2 regions of the Gordonia sp. N1V genome follow, and region 2 is predicted to be linked to the other one. Evidence: riboswitches for the same ligand, from Rfam matches in the RefSeq annotation. Region 2 holds a riboswitch; the other holds the start of a gene.
The links. A riboswitch is a leader RNA that binds a small molecule or an ion and turns the genes downstream of it on or off. The one in region 2 is predicted to bind glycine.

Region 1: linked by a shared signal. The riboswitch ahead of gcvP (aminomethyl-transferring glycine dehydrogenase) and the one ahead of gcvP (aminomethyl-transferring glycine dehydrogenase) in region 2 are both predicted to bind glycine.

What each region holds. Positions count from the first base shown of each region.
Region 1 is NZ_JARJDD010000012.1:115,539-125,912, forward strand. Features, by position in the region: gene P3L18_RS16675 (malate synthase G) at 1-886, shown strand, start outside; gene P3L18_RS16680 (hypothetical protein) at 969-2,159, shown strand; gene gcvP (aminomethyl-transferring glycine dehydrogenase) at 2,194-5,115, opposite strand; glycine riboswitch at 5,156-5,288, opposite strand; glycine riboswitch at 5,289-5,404, opposite strand; gene P3L18_RS16690 (MerR family transcriptional regulator) at 5,461-6,063, opposite strand; gene P3L18_RS16695 (bifunctional nuclease family protein) at 6,363-6,863, opposite strand; gene P3L18_RS16700 (MerR family transcriptional regulator) at 7,005-7,691, opposite strand; gene garA (glycogen accumulation regulator GarA) at 7,735-8,184, opposite strand; gene gcvH (glycine cleavage system protein GcvH) at 8,507-8,911, opposite strand; gene P3L18_RS16715 (CDP-alcohol phosphatidyltransferase family protein) at 8,940-9,584, opposite strand; gene secA2 (accessory Sec system translocase SecA2) at 9,581-10,374, opposite strand, start outside.
Region 2 is NZ_JARJDD010000012.1:3,100-13,473, reverse strand. Features, by position in the region: gene P3L18_RS16245 (amino acid deaminase/aldolase) at 1-1,161, opposite strand, end outside; gene P3L18_RS16240 (MFS transporter) at 1,158-2,327, opposite strand; gene P3L18_RS16235 (D-arabinono-1,4-lactone oxidase) at 2,327-3,613, opposite strand; glycine riboswitch at 3,778-3,868, shown strand; gene gcvP (aminomethyl-transferring glycine dehydrogenase) at 4,057-6,939, shown strand; gene gcvT (glycine cleavage system aminomethyltransferase GcvT) at 6,936-8,057, shown strand; gene gcvH (glycine cleavage system protein GcvH) at 8,104-8,508, shown strand; gene glyA (serine hydroxymethyltransferase) at 8,505-9,791, shown strand; gene P3L18_RS16210 (L-serine ammonia-lyase) at 9,788-10,374, shown strand, end outside.

The sequences.
Region 1 (10,374 bases), 110 kb from region 2:
CGAGGAGCGCCGCACCACGGTGAACCTCAAGGCCGCGATCAAGGCCGCCGAGAAGCGGGTGGTGTTCATCAACACCGGCTTCCTCGACCGCACCGGCGACGAGATCCACACCTCGATGGAGGCCGGCGCCATGATCCGCAAGGGCGAGATGAAGAAGCAGAAGTGGATTCTCGCCTACGAGGACTTCAACGTCGACACCGGTTTGGCCGCCGGCCTGCAGCACAAGGCGCAGATCGGCAAGGGCATGTGGGCGATGACCGATCTGATGGCCGACATGGTCGAGCAGAAGATCGGCCAGCCCAAGGCCGGCGCGACGACCGCGTGGGTGCCCTCACCGACGGCGGCGACGCTGCACGCCATGCACTACCACCTCGTCGACGTCTTCGAGCGCCAGGATGAGATCGCCAAGCGGGATCCGGCCTCGGTCGATGACATCCTCACCATCCCGCTCGCCCCGAGGACCGATTGGTCCGACGAGGAGAAGCGCGAGGAGCTCGACAACAACTGCCAGTCCATCCTCGGCTACGTGGTGCGTTGGATCGACCACGGTGTCGGCTGCTCCAAGGTCCCCGACATCCACGACATCGCTCTGATGGAAGACCGTGCGACGCTGCGCATCTCGAGTCAGCTCCTCGCCAACTGGATCCGGCACGGCATCGTGACCGCCGACGACGTGGTCGACGCGCTCAAGCGGATGGCCCCGGTGGTCGACCGCCAGAACGAGGGCGACCCGGATTACCGGCCGATGGCCCCGGACTTCGACAGCAACATCGCCTGGCAGGCCGCCAAGGAGCTGATCCTGGAGGGCACCACCCAGCCCAGTGGCTACACCGAGCCGATCCTGCATCGCCGCCGCCGCGAGTACAAAGCGGCTGCTCAGGGCTGATTCGGCGCTGCGTGAGGTTTCCGACCGGCCCTGATATGCCATAGGGTGTGCCCGGGCCGGTCGGACAACGGAGGACCAACGGGTGGCACACCATCGCGTCGACGATGACAAGAACAGGTTGCGGCATCGCGGGGTGAGCCGCGGCCTGGTCATGGTTCTGCTGTCGGCGATCCTGATCGCCGCGTGTGTGGTGGTGTGGTTCCGCATCGGTGATCACGTCGACCGCGAGGCCGACGCCGCGGCCGCACAATGCGTCGACGGCCCGGCCACGGTAACCGTCCTCGCCGACCCCGACATCGCGCCGGGACTCGAGGCCATCGCGCAGGCCTATTCGGCGACCAATCCGGTGGTACGCGACCACTGTGTCCGCATCGCGGTCGCCGCCCGCGACGCCAAGATCACTCTCGACGGTCTGACCGGCAGCTGGGACACCGCATCGATGGGTCCGTATCCAGCCGCGTGGGTACCACAGTCGTCGGTGTGGGCCGCCCAGCTCACGACCGCCAAACCCGATCTCGTGGACGGCGATCCCGATTCGCTGGTCACCTCGCCGGTGGTGCTCGTGACCGCTCCGGAACTCGGGGCCAAGCTCACCGGCCAACTCGACTGGGGACAGCTCCCGACGCTGCAGAGTCGCGACGACAGTCTCGACGACCTCGGGCTGCGCGGCTGGGGGTCGTTGCGCATGTCGATGCCGCGTGAGGGCCAATCGGATCCGAGTGTCCTCGCCGCGCAGGCGGTGGCGATGCGGGTGACCCACAGTGTCGGCACCCTGACCGCTGCCGACGCCGCCTCGACGCGGGTGTCCTCGAGCATCGACGCACTCACCCGGACCGCTCCGCGGTCCCCCGACGGCTCGCCGGCGGGAGCGGCGACTGCGATTGCCACGGCCACGGACCCGGCGAGTGCACCCATTCATGCCGTGCCGATCACCGAACAGCGGCTGTATCAGCTGACCAAGGACGACGCCAAGGCCCGGCTCGCCGAGGTGATCCCCGACGGGCCGACCCCGATCGCCGACTTCCCCGTCCTGCACCTCAAGGGTGATCAGGTACCGCAGTTCGCCGGCGCCGCGATCTCCGAATTCCTCGGCTACGCCGAGAAACCCGAACACCTGCGGGCGCTGACCGGCCTCGGCTTCCGCGGCGACGCCCCGCTACCGCCGAAGACCGCGACGGTCGCCTTCCCGATGACCGACGATCCGATGCCCAATCCGGAGGATCAGGCCATCGTCACGATCAACAAGCTCGTGTACGGCACCAACGCGGGCTGACGGCCGCCCGGGTTGTCCTCAGCCACCGGTATCACTAGGCGAACGCCGCCACCGGCGGGCAACTGCACACGAGGTTGCGGTCGCCGAAGGCCCCGTCGATGCGCCGCACCGCCGGCCACACCTTGGCTCGCGCGCCCGCGGACGGCAGGCCCTGCGGGTACACGGCCACCTCCCGGGAGTACGGATGGTCCCACTCGCCGACGAGGCACTCGGCGGTATGCGGCGCTCCGCGTAGCGGGTTGTCCTCTGCGGGCCACGTGCCCGCGGCCACGGCGTCGATCTCGGCGCGGATTGCGATCATCGCGTCGCAGAACGCATCGAGTTCGTCGAGGTTCTCGCTCTCGGTCGGCTCGACCATCAGCGTCCCGGCCACCGGGAAACTCATCGTCGGCGCGTGGAAGCCGTAGTCGGCCAATCGTTTTGCCACATCGTCGACGGTGACACCGGTCTCCTTGGTCAGCGGACGCAGATCCAGGATCGCCTCGTGGGCCACCCAGCCGCCGACCTCACCGGTGTCCCCGGCACCGGCCTCGTGGCCGGTGTAGAGCACCGGGTAGTGATCGGCGAGCCGACGCGCGATGTAGTTCGCCGAGGCGATGGCAGTCAGCGTCGCCCGACGTAGACCGGCCGCCCCCATCATCGCGATGTAGGCGTAGGTGATCGGCAGGATCGACGCCGATCCGTAGGGCGCGGCGGCGATCGTCGGACCGTCCGGCAGCTCCGGCGCGAGCGGGTGGCCAGGCAGGAATGCCGCGAGATGACTACGCACCGCGACCGGGCCAACCCCGGGTCCGCCGCCGCCGTGCGGGATGCAGAACGTCTTGTGCAGGTTCAGATGACTCACGTCGCCGCCGAAGCGTCCCGGACGGGCAACGCCGACGAGCGCGTTCAGGTTCGCGCCGTCGACATACACCTGACCGCCGGCGTCGTGGACGGCCGCGCAGATGTCGGCGATGTCGTGTTCGAACACCCCGTGGGTGGAGGGATAGGTGATCATGATCGCGGCCAGACGCGTGCCGTGTTCGGCGATCTTGGCACGCAGATCCTCGACGTCGACGTCACCGTTGGTGCGGCAGGCCACCACGACCACCCGCATCCCGGCCATGACCGCCGAGGCCGCATTGGTGCCATGCGCACTCGACGGGATCAGGCACACGTCGCGGTCGGTGTCGCCGCGGCTGTGGTGGTAGCCGCGGATCGCCAGCAGGCCCGCGTACTCTCCCTGTGAACCCGCGTTGGGCTGCAGGCTCACCCGGTCGTAGCCGGTGATGGCCACCAGCCACGATTCCAGGGTCGCGATCAGCTCGCGGATGCCCGCACTGTCCTCGGCCGGGGCGAACGGGTGCAGTCCGGCGAAGCCCGGCCAGGTGATGGGTTCCATCTCCGCGGTGGCGTTGAGCTTCATCGTGCACGAGCCGAGCGGAATCATGCTGCGATCGAGCGCGATGTCCTTGTCGGACAGGGCTCGTAGGTATCGCAGCATCGACGTCTCGGTGCGGTGGCGGTGGAATGCCGGGTGCGTGAGGTAGTCACTCGTGCGTGTCGCGATCGGTTGTGCGAACTGCCTCGGGCGTACACCGGCGGAATCGAAGACACCGAGCACGGCGCGTACGTCGTCGTCGGTGGTGGTCTCGTCGCAGGCGATGCGCACGGTGTCGGCGTCTGCGCGCCACAGCGCGATTCCGGCCTGTCGGGCCGTGGCGACGATCCGGTCGGCACCGCCGGGGATCCGGACCGCGACGGTGTCGAAGAAGGTTGCGTGCTCGACGGCGAAGCCGGCGGCGGTGAGCGCGTCGGCGATCCGCGCGGCCCGTTCGTGCACCCGAATCGCGATGGCGCGCAACCCTTCCGGACCGTGATAGCCGGCATACATCGCCGCGATGATGGCGAGCAGGACCTGTGCGGTGCAGATGTTGCTGGTTGCCTTCTCGCGGCGGATGTGTTGTTCGCGCGTCTGCAGCGACAGCCGGTAGGCGAGGTTGTCATCGGCGTCCTTGGACACCCCGACGAGTCGTCCGGGCATCTGCCGGGTGTGGGCGGTACGCACCGCGAGGTATCCCGCGTGTGGGCCGCCGAAGCCCATCGGCACACCGAACCGCTGGGTGGTGCCGAAGGCGACGTCGGCGCCCAGCTCACCGGGCGGGGTGATGAGGGTCAGGGCCAACAGGTCGGCGCCCACCGCGACGAGTGCGCCGGCCCCATGAGCGGCCTCGATGATCGGCGCGGCGTCGATGATGCGGCCGGAGGCACCCGGCACCTGCAGCACGACGCCGAAGTAGTCGTCGGCGGGCAGACCGTACCCGGGGAGTTCGGGATGCAGTGCCGCCTCGACGACCTCGATCCCCAACGGCTCGGCACGGGACTCGATGACGGCGCGGGTCTGCGGGTAGAGATCGGCGTCGACGACCAGCCGCGCCGACTTCGACTTGCCCGCCCGGCGCATGAGCGTCATCGCCTCCGCCGCCGCGGTCGCCTCGTCGAGCATCGACGCATTCGCGACCTCGAGGCCGGTGAGGTCGGAGACCATGGTCTGGAAGTTGAGCAGTGCCTCGAGGCGCCCCTGGCTGATCTCGGGCTGATAGGGCGTGTAGGCGGTGTACCAGGCCGGGTTCTCCAGCACGTTGCGGCGGACCACCGGCGGGGTCAGCGTGTCGTAATAGCCCAGCCCGATCATCGAGCGGCAGACCGTGTTGCGGGCGGCGAGTTCGGCGAGTGTGGCAAGCACCTGGTGTTCGGTGGCCGGCGGAGGAAGGGCGTCGAGGCCGTTGTCGTCGGGCGAATCGGCGATCACCGCGGGCACCACGCGCGCGGCGAGTTCGTCGAGACCCGACACGCCGATGGTGGCCAGGATGTGCGCGGTCTCCGCGTTGTCGGGGCCCACGTGACGGTCGACGAAGGCCGGCGGGACGGGCAACCGGGATTCCACGGGCGACTGGGATTCGGACAGACGGGTCATGACGGGACCTCTCACGGGATCCGGACACCGGATCGTTCGGTCCTCCCCCTCTGTCATGCCGCGGATCGCAGATCCGGCCGGCGCCTGAGAGATTCGGCCGTACGCGGCGTCACCGACGCGTCTGGCCTTTCACCGTGGGCGGACGAGTGGCTCGTCACTTTCCAGAGACGCCGTCGTCCATCACGGTCCGGGTGCCTGAGAGTTTGACGGAGAGGTATTGCTCCTTCGGCGGTCACCGCGTGACCTCGTATCCGAGGCGTGGACGGCGACGCTCTCCCGTGATGCAGCGGCGCCCGCCCAGTCTACCGTCGGGTAACCCGCCGGGTGCAGCGCGCCACGAGGTGGCTATCCGGTGCGGCGCGTGCGGCTCTTGCGACGTGCCGCGAGCTCGTCCTCCGGAGCGGTCTCGGTGACGCCGCCGTCGGCCCGTTCACCGGGGAAGTCGGAGATGGTGCCGGTGAGTTCGCGCATGGCTCCGCTCACCGCGATCCCGAAGACGCCCTGACCACCCTGGAGCAGGTCGACGACTTCTTCGGCAGAGGTGCACTCGTAGACCGTCGTCCCGTCCGAGAACAGGGTGATCCGCGCGAGGTCCTCGACCCCCCGCTGACGCAGATGGTCGACCGCGACACGGATGTTCTGCAGCGAGATCCCGGTGTCGAGCAGACGTTTGACGATCTTGAGGACCAGGACGTCCTTGAACGAGTAGAGCCGTTGACTGCCGGACCCGGCGGCACCGCGAATCGACGGGACGACCAGCGAGGTCCGTGCCCAGTAGTCGAGCTGACGGTAGGTGATGCCGGCGATCTGGCAGGCGCTCGGGCCGCGGTAGCCGATCAGCTCGTCGGGCACCGTGTCATTGGGGAACAGGCCGGGAGCGATGTCCTCCAGGCTTCCCTGCGTCGCCGTTCGCGGCGCGCCACGATCCCCACTCGCACCGTTGTCCATCGGCTGATCGCCCACTGCAGACTCCTCGCCACACCTTGAGAACCGGTCGGACGGGCATGCACTTTGTCGGCCACCCTCGGTGGTCTACTGTACGCGCCCGCGCGCCGATCGATGTCCTGCTCGCCACGGATGTCCTGCGGCGATCCGGCACTGACGCTATGCCTGCCGACGACTCCGAATCAACGCGACGCGCCAGGAGGCTCAACCTCTACTTGAGATGGAGGCAGACGGAGACCAGACGGTTGCCGATCCGTGATGTGTCGCTCCCGCCGATGGCGAAACCGATCGCCTCACGCGGATCAGGCGCCGCCGCTCGCCTTGAAGTCGTCGGGTGAGACGTTGTCGAGGAACTCCTTGAACTTCTCGACCTCGTCGTCCTTCTCGTTCGGCGCCTCGTCGGTGTCCTCGTCCGGGATGAGCAGACCCGCCTCGGCGAGGACCTCCTCGTCGGCGATGATCGGGACCTCGGCACGCATGGCGACCGCGATCGAATCCGAGGGGCGCGCCGATACCCGGAGGTCGTTGGCGAAGACCATCTCGGCGTAGAAGGTGCCCTCTTGCATGTCGACGATGCGTACCTCGACGAGGGTCTGCCCGAACTCCTCGATGAGGTTCACGATCAGATCATGGGTCAATGGCCTCGGCGGCTCGATCCCCTTCTGCCGCAGCGCGATCGACGCGGCTTCACTCTGCCCGATCCAGATCGGCAGATATCGTGCGCCGTCGACCTCACGCAGCAACAACACGGGCTGACTCTGTGGCGGCTCGACGCGGATACCGACCACGCGCATTTCGCTCATGTCATGCACCTCCACCCGATGACGACGGAACCGATTCTCTCGTGACCCGATGGGTCCTTCTCGACGCTACACCGCACCGCCGCCGCACGAAGGTCGAGTCGGTCCGACCGGACGATCGGGCCGGGCGTCAGAACGCCGACGTCAGTCCAAGACGTCCCGCACGGCCGCCTTGACCAGCTGGGTGTGCAGGGTGACCGAGAGGGCCGCGATCTCGCGCACCAACTCCTCGGCGCGATCGCGGGCACCGGTGCCCTTGCCCTTGGCGATCGGGCTGGCGATCTGGGCGACCAGCCCGGCCTCACGGTCGGCGGAGACCTTGAACGCGCGCAGGTGTCGTGTCTCGACGCCGTAGCTCGCCAGTGCCGCAGCGGCTTCCACCAATCGCACCGCGTCCTCGTCGAAGAACCCGGCGGGGCCGGGCGTCAGCAGGCCACTGCGTTGGAGTTCGGTCACGAACGCCGAGTCCACACCCGTGCGTTCGATCAACGACTCCCGTGACACCCGGTCTGCGCGCGAACCGAAGTCGGTGGCCGGCGCCACCGCCGAGCGAGCCGACGACAGCAACCGCGTGCCGTTGCCGGTGGACCCGTCGTTGCCGTGATCGATCGAGTCGAGTTGCTCCTTGATGACCTTCAGCGGCAGATAGCGATCACGCTGCGCGGTCAGCACGAAGCGCAGCCGATCGCAGTCCGCCTGGCTGAATCTGCGATAGCCCGACGGCGCACGCTCCGGACTGATCAATCCCTCGGACTCGAGGAATCGGATCTTGGAGATGGTGACGTCGGGAAAGTCCTCACGCAGCAGTGCGAGGACCGACCCGATGGACATCGGTCCGTCGCCGCGCTGCCCTGCTGGGGAGGCCGGCACGTGCCTAGGAAGCGGAACCGTCGCGCGGGCCGCTCAGGAATACGAGCCGGAACTTGCCGATCTGGACCTCGTCGCCGTTGCTCAGCGTCGCGGTGTCGACCGGTTCGCGGTTGACGTAGGTGCCGTTGAGGCTGCCCACGTCGACGACCTGGAACTCGGCGTCGGACAGCCGGAACTCGGCGTGCCGGCGGCTCACGGTGACGTCGTCGAGGAAGATGTCGCTGTCGGGGTGGCGGCCCGCGGACGTGGTCGCCTGGTCGAGCAGGAACCGGGATCCGGCGTTCGGACCACGCTTGACGACAAGCAGCGCCGTGCCGGGTGAGAGTCGCTCGACCCCGGTGTCGGCGGGCTCACTCGAGGTGCCGGCCGAGTCGAGTTCGTTGATGAACTCCTCGCGGAAGACCGACGTGGTCTCCACGGGCGCCTCGAAGTCCTTGTCGTTATCGCTCACTATCTCTCCTTCGTCGTCCGAAGTGCGCTGTTGTCGATCGCGGCGCCGTCGAGGCGCTCGGCCGCGTCCGAAGCGGGTCGGGGAACCGGGTACCCGACGCACGGGGCGTCGGTTCGGTCGCACCTGTCGGCGCCCGAATCCAACCTACCGTTTCGCGCCGACCCCGACCCATCAGACCCGGCAGACACCGATTGATCATAGCCGCCCGGATCCGCCGACCACGACCGTTGGGGAGCGTTTCGGCGTTACGCCACCGCGTATCCGGTGGATCGGGCCGGCTGCCGTCCCTCGGGGCGAGGCCGACGCGATGCCGCCGTGTCGCCGCTCAGCCGTCGATGACCTGCCGGTATCCGTCGGCGTCGAGCAGGTCGCCCAGTTGTGCGTCGAGTTCGCCGGATTCCTCGACCGCGATCTCCACGAGCCAACCGGCTTCGTAGGGTTCGGAATTGACCAGATCCGGCGTCGACTCGAGTTCGTCGTTGACGGCCGCGATCGTCCCGTTGAGGGGCCCGAAGATGTCGGAGACACTCTTGGTCGACTCGACCTCGGCAAACGACTCGCCGGCCTCCACGTCCGACCCGACGTCGGGCAACTGCACGAAGACGACGTCACCGAGCTGCTCCTGGGCGAAGTCGGTGATCCCGATCCGGACTGTCGTGGGCGAGACCCGACGGACCCATTCATGCTCGGGCGTATAGGTCAACTCGGCCGGCACGTTGGTTTCGGTCACTGTGCCCCCTTTCTGTTCGTTCGAGACTTTAACCCGCTGCGGCCGAGGAGACGCGGTCGAGTCGCGGCATCATGCGCATCACCATGATCGTCTGGGCCCAATAGAGCACGAACGACCACAGATACATTCCGACGCCCCAGATCAGGAAGGCCCATCCGATCGGATAGCAGATGGTGCCGATCACCGAATCAAGTTGTCCGGCAAGCAGCCACGGGAAGGCGCTCATCAGGGCGAAGGTCGCGGCCTTGCCGACGTAGAGCACCGGCAGCGCCACCAGCCCGCGCGAACGCAGCAGCGGTGCGCTCGCGAACAACAGCACGTCCCGGGCGATGATGACGCCGATCAACCACCACGGCACGAAGTCGCGCAGCCCGAAACAGATCGGGATGACCACGATGTAGAGGCGATCGGCGGCGGGGTCGAGCAGCTCGCCGAGTCGTGACGACTGGTCGAGCAGCCGGGCGAGTTTCCCGTCGAGCCAGTCGGTGACCCCGGAGACGAACAGCACGACGAACGCCGACCCGTCGGCCTTCTCGACGATCACCAGCCAGATGAAGACCGGGATGAGGACCAGCCGCAAGACGCTGAGCGCGTTGGGCACGGTGAGGACGCGGTCGACGCCGGGCGCCGCTGCCGTCACCGGGCCGTCGTCGTCTCCCCCCGATCCGGTCACCGGAAGATACCGATGATTCCCTGCAGGGTCTTGGCGCCGCCGGACGCGAACAGGTTGTCGTGAACCATGTAGGTCCACGTCATCGTCGACCGGTGCAGGTCCGCGGCTCCCAGGTCCACCCCGTCCGGGGTGATCACCGCCTCGCGGAAGGTCTTGCGCGACTTGTCGATCGCCCGTGTCGGCAGCTCGGAGAACTCGGCCAGGATGAGCCGGTGGAACTCGTCGAGCGGACTCTCCCGCCCGATCGCACGCAGGTGGATGCTCGCCCGGACGTCGGAGACGAAGGCCAGGTGATCGGCCCATTCGCGATCGAGGTGGTAGAGCATGATCTCGCGGGCCGCCTGCTCGAGCACGTCGTCGGCGAGCGGCTCGACGGGGATCCACCGCGACTTCTCCTCGGTCACGTCGGATGCGTCGGACGCGTGGGCCTGGTCGGTCGTGTTCGCCTCGGTGACACTGTCCGCGGCGGCACTGTCCTCGGTCGCGCTGTCCTCGGTGGCGGCCCCTGCAGTCTCCTCGACCTCCGCCGCCTTCTCATCCACCCCGGCCTTCTCATCCACCCCGGCCTTCTCATCCGCCCCGGCCGCACCCTCTGCCTTGGCGGTTCCGGTGAGTTCGGCGTACCGCTCCGGTTCGAGATCACGGAGTTCCTTGAGCGCGGAGTCGGTGGTCAACACCTCCATCCGGCGTTTGACCACGATCTCGCGTTGCTGATTCACCAGCTGGTTGTAACGCCAGGTGTTGGCGTGCAATTCGAGCATCACGCCCTCGGCCACCCGTTGGGCCTGCT
Region 2 (10,374 bases):
TCCGTCGACGAGGTGCAATTCGTTGACGCGCTCGCACAGTTCGCCGGCCTTGGCGTGTCGGAACCACACCCGATCACCAATCGACAGCGCGGCTGCGCCGGGGCCGTGCAGCGGTGTCTGCGCTTCACCGGCTCCCTCGAGTTCAATCAAGGACAATCCCCGCGGCCACGACGGCGTGGGTAACCGATCGGATCCCGCCGCGCCGCTGGCGACCCATCCACCCCCGAGAACCGTGGCGTAGTCCGGTGTCGGTTTGCGCACGACCGACATCACGTAGAACGCGGCCGGTTGCGGACGAAAGCCGCGATAGGTGTCGAACAACGTCGGACAGTACAGGCCGGATCCTGCGGCGACCTCGGTGACGGCCGGCTCGGACGCGGTCAGTTCGATGCTGCCGGTCCCGCCGCCGTTGACGAACTCCAGATCGGCAACCTCACTGACGGCGGCGACCGCTGCCGCGCGACGCTCGCGCAACTCCGACCCCGACACCATCTGCATGCCGCGGATCTGGAGTCGGTGCAGTATCGAGCCGACGTTGTCGCCGACGCCCGCGATCTGCCCTTCATACGCCATCACGCCGACGAGTCGGAACCGTGGCCGATCGACGATCGAGCGGGCCAGCGCGACCGCGTCCTGTGGTGAGTGGACCGGTGAGCGGCGCACGCCCAGATGGACGCGTCCACCCAGCAATCGCAGCGACGCGTCGAGGTCGATGCACACTCGGATCGGTGGTCCGTCGGGGGTGACGCTTTCGATCAGGTCGAGCTGGTCGACGTCGTCGATCATCAGCGTCACCCGGGAAAGCAGCTCGGCGTCGGTGGCGAGTTGTCGCAGCGCCGTGACGTCGGCGGTCGGGTAACCGACCACCACGTCCTGCACGTCGGACGCCAACCACAGCGCCTCGGCGAGCGTCAGGGCCAGGACACCACGGAAGCCGGGGCGTTGGAGTACCGCGTGCGTGATCGGTCGACAGCGCACCGACTTCGACGCCAGCCGAACCGGTTTGCCGATCGCACGCGAAACCAGGGAGTCCGCGTTGGCCCTCAACGCCCCCACATCGACCACCGCGAACGGTGGCTCAAGGTCGGCAGTGGCGCGTGCGAGCCGGCCGTAACCCACACCCGAGCGGGCCGTGACCGACCCCAGATCCAACGTTGTCATGAGTGTCCTTCTGTTGAAATCGATGGCAGTGCGTCGACATCGGAGCGCAAACTACGCAGCAGCGGAATCGCGGCGAGCACGACCGCGGCCATGAGGAGGAAGGCGGACGCGGGATGGTTGACGAGTGCGCCGACGACGCCCGCCACAATGAGACCTCCGAGATTTCCGGAGAGCCAGATGAGGCCTGCGGCCGCGCCTTCGCTGGAGCTGACTCGGCGTTCGGACAGTTCGAGGACGATCGGTAGCGCAGGCAGGAGCAGGAACCCGAAGAGGGTGAACACCAAGACCGCGAGGGCGAATCCGGGCGCAATGGCCAAGGCGAGGCAGGACGCTGCCGTGACGGCCACCGCGACAAGGATGATCCAGAGTTCGCGGCGGCGCTTGGTGGCCCACACCGGAATCAGCGCCGACCCGACCACGCCGGCGATGACGTTGGCGATCAACACGATTCCCGCTTGATCCGCCGACACGCCCGCCGGTGCCAGCAGTGCCTCGGTCCATGTGGTCAGGGAAACAAACGCGCCGAATGGCACGAAGACGAGTGCGCACAGTCTGCGGATGAAGGGGTCTCGCCACGTCTCTCGGAACGCGGCGAACCCGGAGCTTTCGGCCGACCGGTGATACTGCGCCGGTACCCGCAGGGCGGCGACGAGGGCCACCGCCGACGCCACCGCGATGGCGGCCTGGGTGACCAGCAGGGTGTGAATGTCCATCACGCTGCCCATCAGGAATGCAGCAACCATGCCGGCAAACGTGCCGGCGGACCCGGCCGCGATGCCCCTTGGCCGGTCCGGTTCAGCCAGATAGCTGCCCGCGACACGGGTGATCGCGTTGAGGACCAACGGCTGCGCGACGGCGACGAGTAACTGCCCGGCCAGGACCACTGAATACTGATCGCCGACAAGCCGAATCAGTCCACCCGCGGCGGTCAGTACGGCGCCCAGGGTCAGCGCTACTCGAAACCATCGGTCGAGCGCTATTCCCGCGGGGATGGCCAACACGACGTAGAGCAGCGGAAACACGTTCGCCAGCCACCCGATCGCGCCGGTCGAGACCCCGTAGTGCTCGGCGGCATCGGTCGTGATGGGCGCGAAGGTCAACCACAGCAACTGCGTCGACGCCGCCACCAGTGCGTACGCGGCGACCGCTCCCCATCGGTTGCTCATCAGGCGCCGAAGATTCGGCGGATGTGATCGTTGGCGAAAACTCCATCCGGGTCGTAGGCACGCCGCACGGTTTGGAACGTTTCCCACTCCGGGTACACATCGGCCAGTGCCGCGGCGTCGAGGGAGTGCCGCTTACCCCAGTGTGGCCGGCCGCCAAGGTCGGTCGCGATGCGCTGAACTGCCTCGAAGTACGGCCTCCACGGCATGCCCTCGTACATATGAACCGCTATGTAGGCCGTCTCGCGACCGTACGACGGGCTGAGCAGCGATGCCTCGTCCGCGGCCACGAACCGCACTTCCAGAGGGAAGTTGACCGCAAATCCCTGTCGGTCGATCTCGCTTTGGATCGCACGGAAGACCTCGCCACACGCCGCCCGCGGCACAGCCCATTCCGACTCGGTGAACCGCGCCGCCGTCCGCGGGCTGGAGAACACCTGGTGGCTGACGTCGACCCGGCTGCTCGACGATGCGATAGCGGTCAGAGTCCGGTTCAAGCGCGGAATCTGATTGGGCCACCGTCGGCCCACCTTGCTCACGGCATCCAGGGCATGGTTTTCCACGACGATGTCGCGGATGTATTCCGCAGCGCGGCTCGGCGGGTTCGCCGGCTCATCGGAGCGGTTGAGCGACTTGGCCAACACGTCGCGTGCGTGCGGAAAAGCGAAGAACCCGAAGTGGTCGTTGCTGTCCGCAAGCTCGTCGAGTTCGGCGAGCGCGCGGGTCAGTGGAATCTTCTCGCGCCGCTCGTGCAACCGGAACGAAGGCACGGTTCGCAGCGTGTAGGCGGTGATGACCCCGAGCGCGCCGACACTGACCCGGGCTGCGCGCAACTCGTCGCCGGTGCTCAGTTCCACGACGGACCCGTCGGCCTTCACGAGCTCGATCGACTCGACCGTCGTGGCCAGGTTGCCGAGTTTGCGGCCCGTCCCGTGCGTCGCGGTCGAGATCGCGCCGGCAGCGCTCTGGACGTTGATGTCGCCGAGGTTGGGCATTGCCAGCCCGTGCGCGTCGAGCAATCTGTTGAGCTCGTGGAGTCGAGTGCCCGCCCCGATCCGGACCAACCCGGTCGTCGGATCCGCGTGGTGGAGTCCGGAAAGATTGTCGAGCGAGAGGAGCGTGCCGTCGGTCAACACATTGCCGCCGAAGGAGTGTCCGGCACCGACGGCCCGTACTGTGTGGCCGCGGTTCGCTGCCTCGGTAACAAGACGAGACACCTCATCCACTGTCGCAGGTCGCGCAAACTTCGCGGGAGTACAGGTCTGGTCGCCTGCATAGTTTGTCCACATGCACATAGCGTCGCGTCTACCGAGCGCGTTGTGAAACACAACTATGGCGACCGACTCACAGCAATTGTGTTGTTAGTGCTCCGGCTCACACGAGCCGTTGTTCGGTGAAGAGACAAATTTTGGTTGGTGTGTGTAGGGTGTCCTCTCACAACCGAATACGTCGACGACGCGCGGTGGGAGAACCCCTTAACTGGGGCGCCGTAGGAGCAACATCCTCCCCAGGAATCTCTCAGGCTCATGTACCACCGCGTCGAGGCAACTCTGGAGAATAGCTCCGGTCATCGCTGACCGGTCTTACCGAAGGTGAACCGCCGGAACGCTTTTCGCGTGGGTCCGGCTCAAACTCTCAGGTGTCGAGGACAGAGCGGGGAGGCACATCCACCTCAACGTGCCCGTTTACCCACGGGTGCCCCTGTTCCTGGAGTTGCCTTGTGTCATCACCTATGTCGTTTCCGGCGCCGGCCGCCGACAACCCCGACTTTGTTTCCCGTCATGTCGGACCCAACGACTCGTCGATCGCGCGGATGCTCGATGTGCTGGGCTATGACAGCCTCGATGAGTTGATTGACGCCGCGGTTCCGGAGCAAATCCGTACCCACACCCCGCTGCAGGTGCCGGCGGCCCGATCCGAGGCCGAGGTGCTCACCGCACTACGAGAGTTGGCCGCGCACAACACACCTCGCGTGCAGATGATCGGGGCCGGCTACCACGACACAATCACGCCAGCGGTGCTGCGCCGCAACATGCTCGAGTCGCCGGCCTGGTACACCGCCTACACGCCCTACCAGCCGGAGATCTCGCAAGGTCGTCTCGAAGCGTTGCTGACCTTCCAGACCGTCATCGAGGATCTCACCACACTACCGCTGGCGGGAGCCTCACTGCTCGACGAGGCCACCGCCGTCGTGGAAGCGGTCCTGTTGATGCGGCGGGCGAACAAGACTTCGCCGAGCTCCCGGGTGGTCGTCGACTCCGATTGTCTCCCACAGACACTCGCGGTCTTGATCGGACGTGCCGCGGCGGTCGGTATCGAAATCACGGTCGCCGATCTCAGTGTCGGATTGCCCGCAGGTGACCTGTTCGGCGTCGTGGTGCAGGCACCGGGCGCGAGTGGTGCGGTGCGTGACAACACCGCCCTGATCGCCGAGTCGCATCAGCGTGGTGCGCTGGTGGCGGTCGCCGCGGATCTGCTGTCGCTGACTCTGCTCACCCCGCCGGGTGAGCAGGGCGCCGACATCGCGATCGGGTCCGCGCAGCGCTTTGGTGTGCCCCTGTTCTTCGGCGGCCCGCACGCCGCCTACATCGCGGTGCGGTCCGGACTGGAACGGATGTTGCCCGGCCGGCTGGTCGGGGTGTCGGTCGATACGGCCGGCCGACCCGCCTATCGCCTGGCACTGCAGACCCGCGAACAGCACATCCGTCGCGACAAGGCGACCAGCAACATCTGCACCGCTCAGGCCCTGCTGGCCAACGTCGCCGCCATGTATGCGGTCTATCACGGTCCAGAAGGGTTGCGTGCCATCGCCTCCCGCGTCCACAGTCACGCTCGGACGCTGGCCGCCGGGCTGCGGGTGGCCGGTCATCGGGTGCTCCACGAGGAGTTCTTCGACACCGTCACCGTCGTGGTGCCTGGCCGCGCCGACACTCTGGTGACCGCGGCCGAGCAGGCCGGCATCAATCTGCGGCGTGTCGACGACGATCAGCTGGCGATCGCCTGCGACGAGGTCACCACCGACACCATCATCGACACCGTGCTGGCGGTGTTCGGCGCCCACCGCCCCCGGACCACCGCTGTCGACAGCCTTCCAGCGACTGTGGTGCGTACGTCGATGTTCCTGCAGCATCCGGTGTTTCACGAACACCGCTCCGAGACGGCAATGCTGCGTTACCTGCGGTTGCTCTCGGACAAGGACCTCGCGCTCGACCGCACCATGATCCCGCTCGGGTCGTGCACGATGAAGCTCAACTCGGCCGTGGAGATGGAGCCGATCAGCTACCCCAGCTTTGCCGGCATCCATCCGTTCGCGCCCGAGCATCAGACCGTCGGCTACCGCCGGCTGGTCGCCGACCTCGAGCGGTGGCTGGCCGACATCACCGGCTACGACCGGGTTTCGTTGCAGCCCAACGCCGGATCTCAGGGAGAGCTCGCCGGTTTGCTGGCCATCCGCAGCTTCCACGTCGCTCACGGGGATACCCGACGCGACGTGTGTCTGATACCGCAGTCCGCGCATGGCACCAACGCCGCGTCGGCCGTGCTGGCCGGGTTGCGGGTCGTGGTGGTGGCCACCGCCGACAACGGCAACATCGATCTGGACGATCTGCGCACCAAGATCGCCGCTCATACGGGTCAGATCGCGGCGATCATGCTCACCTATCCGTCGACCCACGGCGTGTACGAAACCGATGTCCGCACCGTCTGCGGCCTCGTCCACGATGCTGGTGGCCAGGTCTATGTCGATGGCGCCAACCTCAACGCGCTGGTCGGGCTGGCCCGGCCCGGTGAGTTCGGCGGCGACGTCAGCCACCTGAACCTGCACAAGACCTTCTGCATCCCCCACGGCGGTGGGGGTCCCGGCGTCGGTCCGGTGGCCGTGCGTGCGCACCTCGCACCGTATCTGCCTGGCGATCCGGCCGCCGGAGAGATCACCGCGAGTCCAGTATCGGCGGCGAACTACGGGTCCGCCGGCATCCTGCCGATCACCTGGGCCTATCTGGCGCTGATGGGCCCCGACGGACTCACCCACGCCACCAAGACCGCGGTCCTGGCGGCCAACTACCTCGCCCACGCACTCGCCCTGCACTATCCGGTGCTCTACACCGGCACTGGGGGGCTCGTCGCGCACGAATGCATCCTCGATCTGCGCGAGCTCACCGCAGCCACCGGTGTCACCGCCGAGGACGTCGCCAAACGTCTCATCGACTACGGATTCCACGCCCCCACACTGTCGTTCCCGGTCAACGGCACCCTCATGGTTGAACCCACCGAATCGGAGAACCTCGCCGAACTCGACCGGTTCATCGAGGCGATGATCGCCATCCGCGGCGAGATCGACCTGGTGGCCGACGGGATCTGGCCGGTCGAGCGCAGCCCCTTGCGGCAGGCACCACACACCGCCGAGCAGGTCACCGCCGACCAGTGGGATCTCCCCTACCCCCGACACACGGCCGCCTATCCCACCGCCGCGGTGCGCACCGCCAAGTACTGGCCGCCAGTCGGCCGCATCGACGGGGTACGCGGCGACCGCAAGCTGGTGTGCTCGTGCCCACCACCGGAAGCATTCGCCACCCCCAGCACATCACTTATCCATGCCCAGGAGGCCACCCGATGACCATCACGACTACCCCGGTCTCACCGTTGCTCGGCGAACACCATTCCCTCGGAGCGCATTTCACTGATTTCGCGGGCTGGCAGATGCCTCTCAAATATGTCGGTGACCTCGCCGAGCACCACGCGGTGCGCACCGCGGCCGGACTTTTCGACCTCTCGCACATGGGCGAGATCGCCATCGAGGGTCCCGACGCGGCCGCGGTGCTCGACTACGCGCTCGTCGGCCAGCTCTCTACCACCGCATCCGGACGCGCCAAGTACTCGTTGATCTGCACCGCTGACGGCGGTGTCATCGACGACCTGGTCGTCTACCGACTGGCCGACGACCGGTTCCTGGTGGTCGCTAACGCCGCCAACACCCGTCGCGTCTGCGCCGAATTCGATTCCCGGGCCGAAGGTTTCGACGTGGCGGTGAACGATCAGTCGGCCGAGACCGCACTGATCGCCGTGCAGGGTCCCCAGGCGCAGGCCATCGTGGCCGCCCTGGTAGCCGGCCCGGACCGCGCTGCGGTGGCCGAACTCAAGTACTACGCCGCCGCATCCGCGGTGGTCGCCGAGATCGACGTACTGCTCGCCCGCACCGGCTACACCGGCGAAGACGGGTTCGAACTCTATGTCCCCAACGAGCACGCCGTCCCCCTCTGGCAGGCGTTGCTCACCGAAACCCGCACGTGCGGCGGCACTCCCGCCGGTCTGGCCTGCCGCGACACCCTGCGCCTGGAAGCCGGGATGGCGCTCTACGGGCACGAACTGACGTTGCATACCAACCCGTATGAAGCGGGGCTGGGCAAGGTCGTGCGCCTCGACACCAGCTTCGTTGGTCGCGATGCACTGGCCGCCCTCGCCGACCAACCGCCCACCCGCACCCTGGTCGGCCTCGTCGGGACCGGTCGCCGCGCCGCCCGCGCCGACTACCCGGTCCTCGACACGTCGGGCCAGGAGATCGGCACCGTCACCTCCGGCGCCCTCTCGCCGACTCTGGGCTACCCGATCGCCATGGCTTACGTGGACCTCGCCCACGCCCACCCCGGCACCGAGGTGTCCGTCGACATCCGCGGCAAAGCCGAAACCTACACCGTCACACCACGTCAGTTCTATCACCGCTCCGCTACCTCCTAGCTCCACTTCTCTTGGCTCCACCTCTCTTCCGCTGAAAGGCTTCACCATGTCTGCTGGACTTCCCACCGACCGCAGCTACACCGACGAACACGAATGGCTGCTCGTCTCCCCAGGCACACCGCTGCCCACCGATGAACCGGTCCGGATCGGAATCACCGGTCTGGCCGCCGACAACCTCGGCGACCTCGTCTTCGTCGAACTCCCCGAGGTCGGGTCCACGGTGACCGCTGGCGAGACCTGCGGCGAAGTCGAATCCACCAAAACCGTGTCCGAGTTGTATTCACCGGTCACTGGCACGGTCTCGATCGTCAACACCGCTGCCGTCGACGATCCGAGCATCATCACCAGCGACCCCTACGAGGGTGGCTGGCTGTTCGCGGTGCTGGCCACCGACGCCGGTGAGTTGCTCAGTGCCGCCGAGTATGCCGAGAAGAACGGTGTCGAGGCATGAGCGTCCTGGACCGCACCCTTGATGACTTCGACCCCGATGTCGCCGCGCTGATCGGCAAGGAACTCGAGCGGCAACGCGGTGGGCTCGAGATGATCGCGTCGGAAAACCATGCGCCGCTGTCGGTGATGCAGGCCCAGGGCTCCGTGCTGACCAACAAGTACGCCGAGGGCTACCCGGGGCGCCGCTACTACGGCGGCTGCCAACATGTCGATGTCATCGAGCAGATCGCGATCGACCGGGTCAAGGCTTTGTTCGGCGCCGAGTTCGCCAACGTGCAACCCCACTCCGGTGCCACCGCCAACGCCGCAGTGATGCACGCCCTGATCACTCCCGGCGACACCATCCTGGGACTGTCCCTCGACGCCGGCGGCCACCTCACCCACGGAATGCGCATCAACTTCTCCGGCAAGCTGTATGCCGTTGCCGGCTACGGTGTTTCCGAATCCGACCACCTCATCGACATGGATGCCGTCGCCGCGGCCGCCCGCGAGCACCAGCCCAAGCTGATCATCGCCGGCTGGTCGGCCTACCCGCGACAGCTCGACTTCGCCCGATTCCGGGAGATCGCCGACGAGGTCGGGGCCTACCTGATGGTTGACATGGCCCACTTCGCCGGACTCGTGGCCACCGGTCTGCACCCGTCGCCGGTGCCGCACGCGCATGTGGTCACCTCCACCACCCACAAAACACTCGGCGGTCCGCGCGGCGGCATCATCCTGTCCAACGATGCGGCCATCGCGAGGAAGATCAACTCGGCGGTGTTCCCCGGCCAGCAGGGCGGACCGCTCGAGCATGTCATCGCCGCCAAGGCCACCGCTTTCAAAATGGCCGCCGAACCGGAGTTCACCGAGCGTCAGCGGCGGTGCCTGGCCGGGGCACAGGCGGTCGCGCACCGCCTGAGCCGACCTGACGTCAGCGACGCGGGTATCAGCGTGCTCACCGGCGGCACCGACGTGCATCTCGTGCTGGTTGATCTGCGTCAGGCCGCCATCGACGGCCAGCAGGCCGAGGATCGGCTCGAGGCGATCGGAATCACCGTCAACCGCAATGCTGTTCCCTTCGACCCACGCCCACCGATGATCACCTCCGGTCTGCGGATCGGTACCCCGGCCCTGGCCACCCGCGGCTTCGATGTCGCCGACTTCGAGCGCGTCGCTGACCTCATCGCCCGCGCTCTGACCGCCGTCGAGGGTGCCGAGGGTGCCGACGTCATCGATCTGGCCGCGCAGGTCCGTGCGCTCGCTGAGGCCCACCCGCTCTATCCCGGCGTGGGCACACCATGACCGTCAGCGTGTTCGACCTGTTCACCGTCGGCATCGGACCATCGAGTTCACACACCGTCGGGCCGATGCGCGCGGCCGCCGACTTCGCCGCCACCCTCGACCGCCGCGGCCTGCTCACCGACCTGACCGGGCTGCGCGTCGACCTCTACGGGTCGCTGGCGGCCACCGGCTCCGGGCACGGCACCATGGCCGCCATCCTCCTCGGTCTCGAAGGCCACCGACCCGACACCATCGACCCCGAAGACATGGACCAGCGGCTTGCGGTGGTCCGGGCCAGTGGCCACATCACCGTGGCCGGCGTCGTGGGCGTCGCGCTCACCGAAGACGACATGCACCTGCACCCGGCTATCATCCTCGACCGGCACCCCAACGCCATGACCGTGACCGCGCATGCCGCAGCCGGACGCGAGATCTGTTCGCGCACCTTCTATTCCGTCGGCGGCGGATTTGTCGTCACCGACGACGAAACAGATACGGCCACAAGCGAATCCGAGGCCGATCATCCTTTGGCGTTCGACTCCGGGCAGGACCTGCTCCTACTCACCGAGCGTTACGGCATCCCGATCAGCGCGGTGATGCTGGC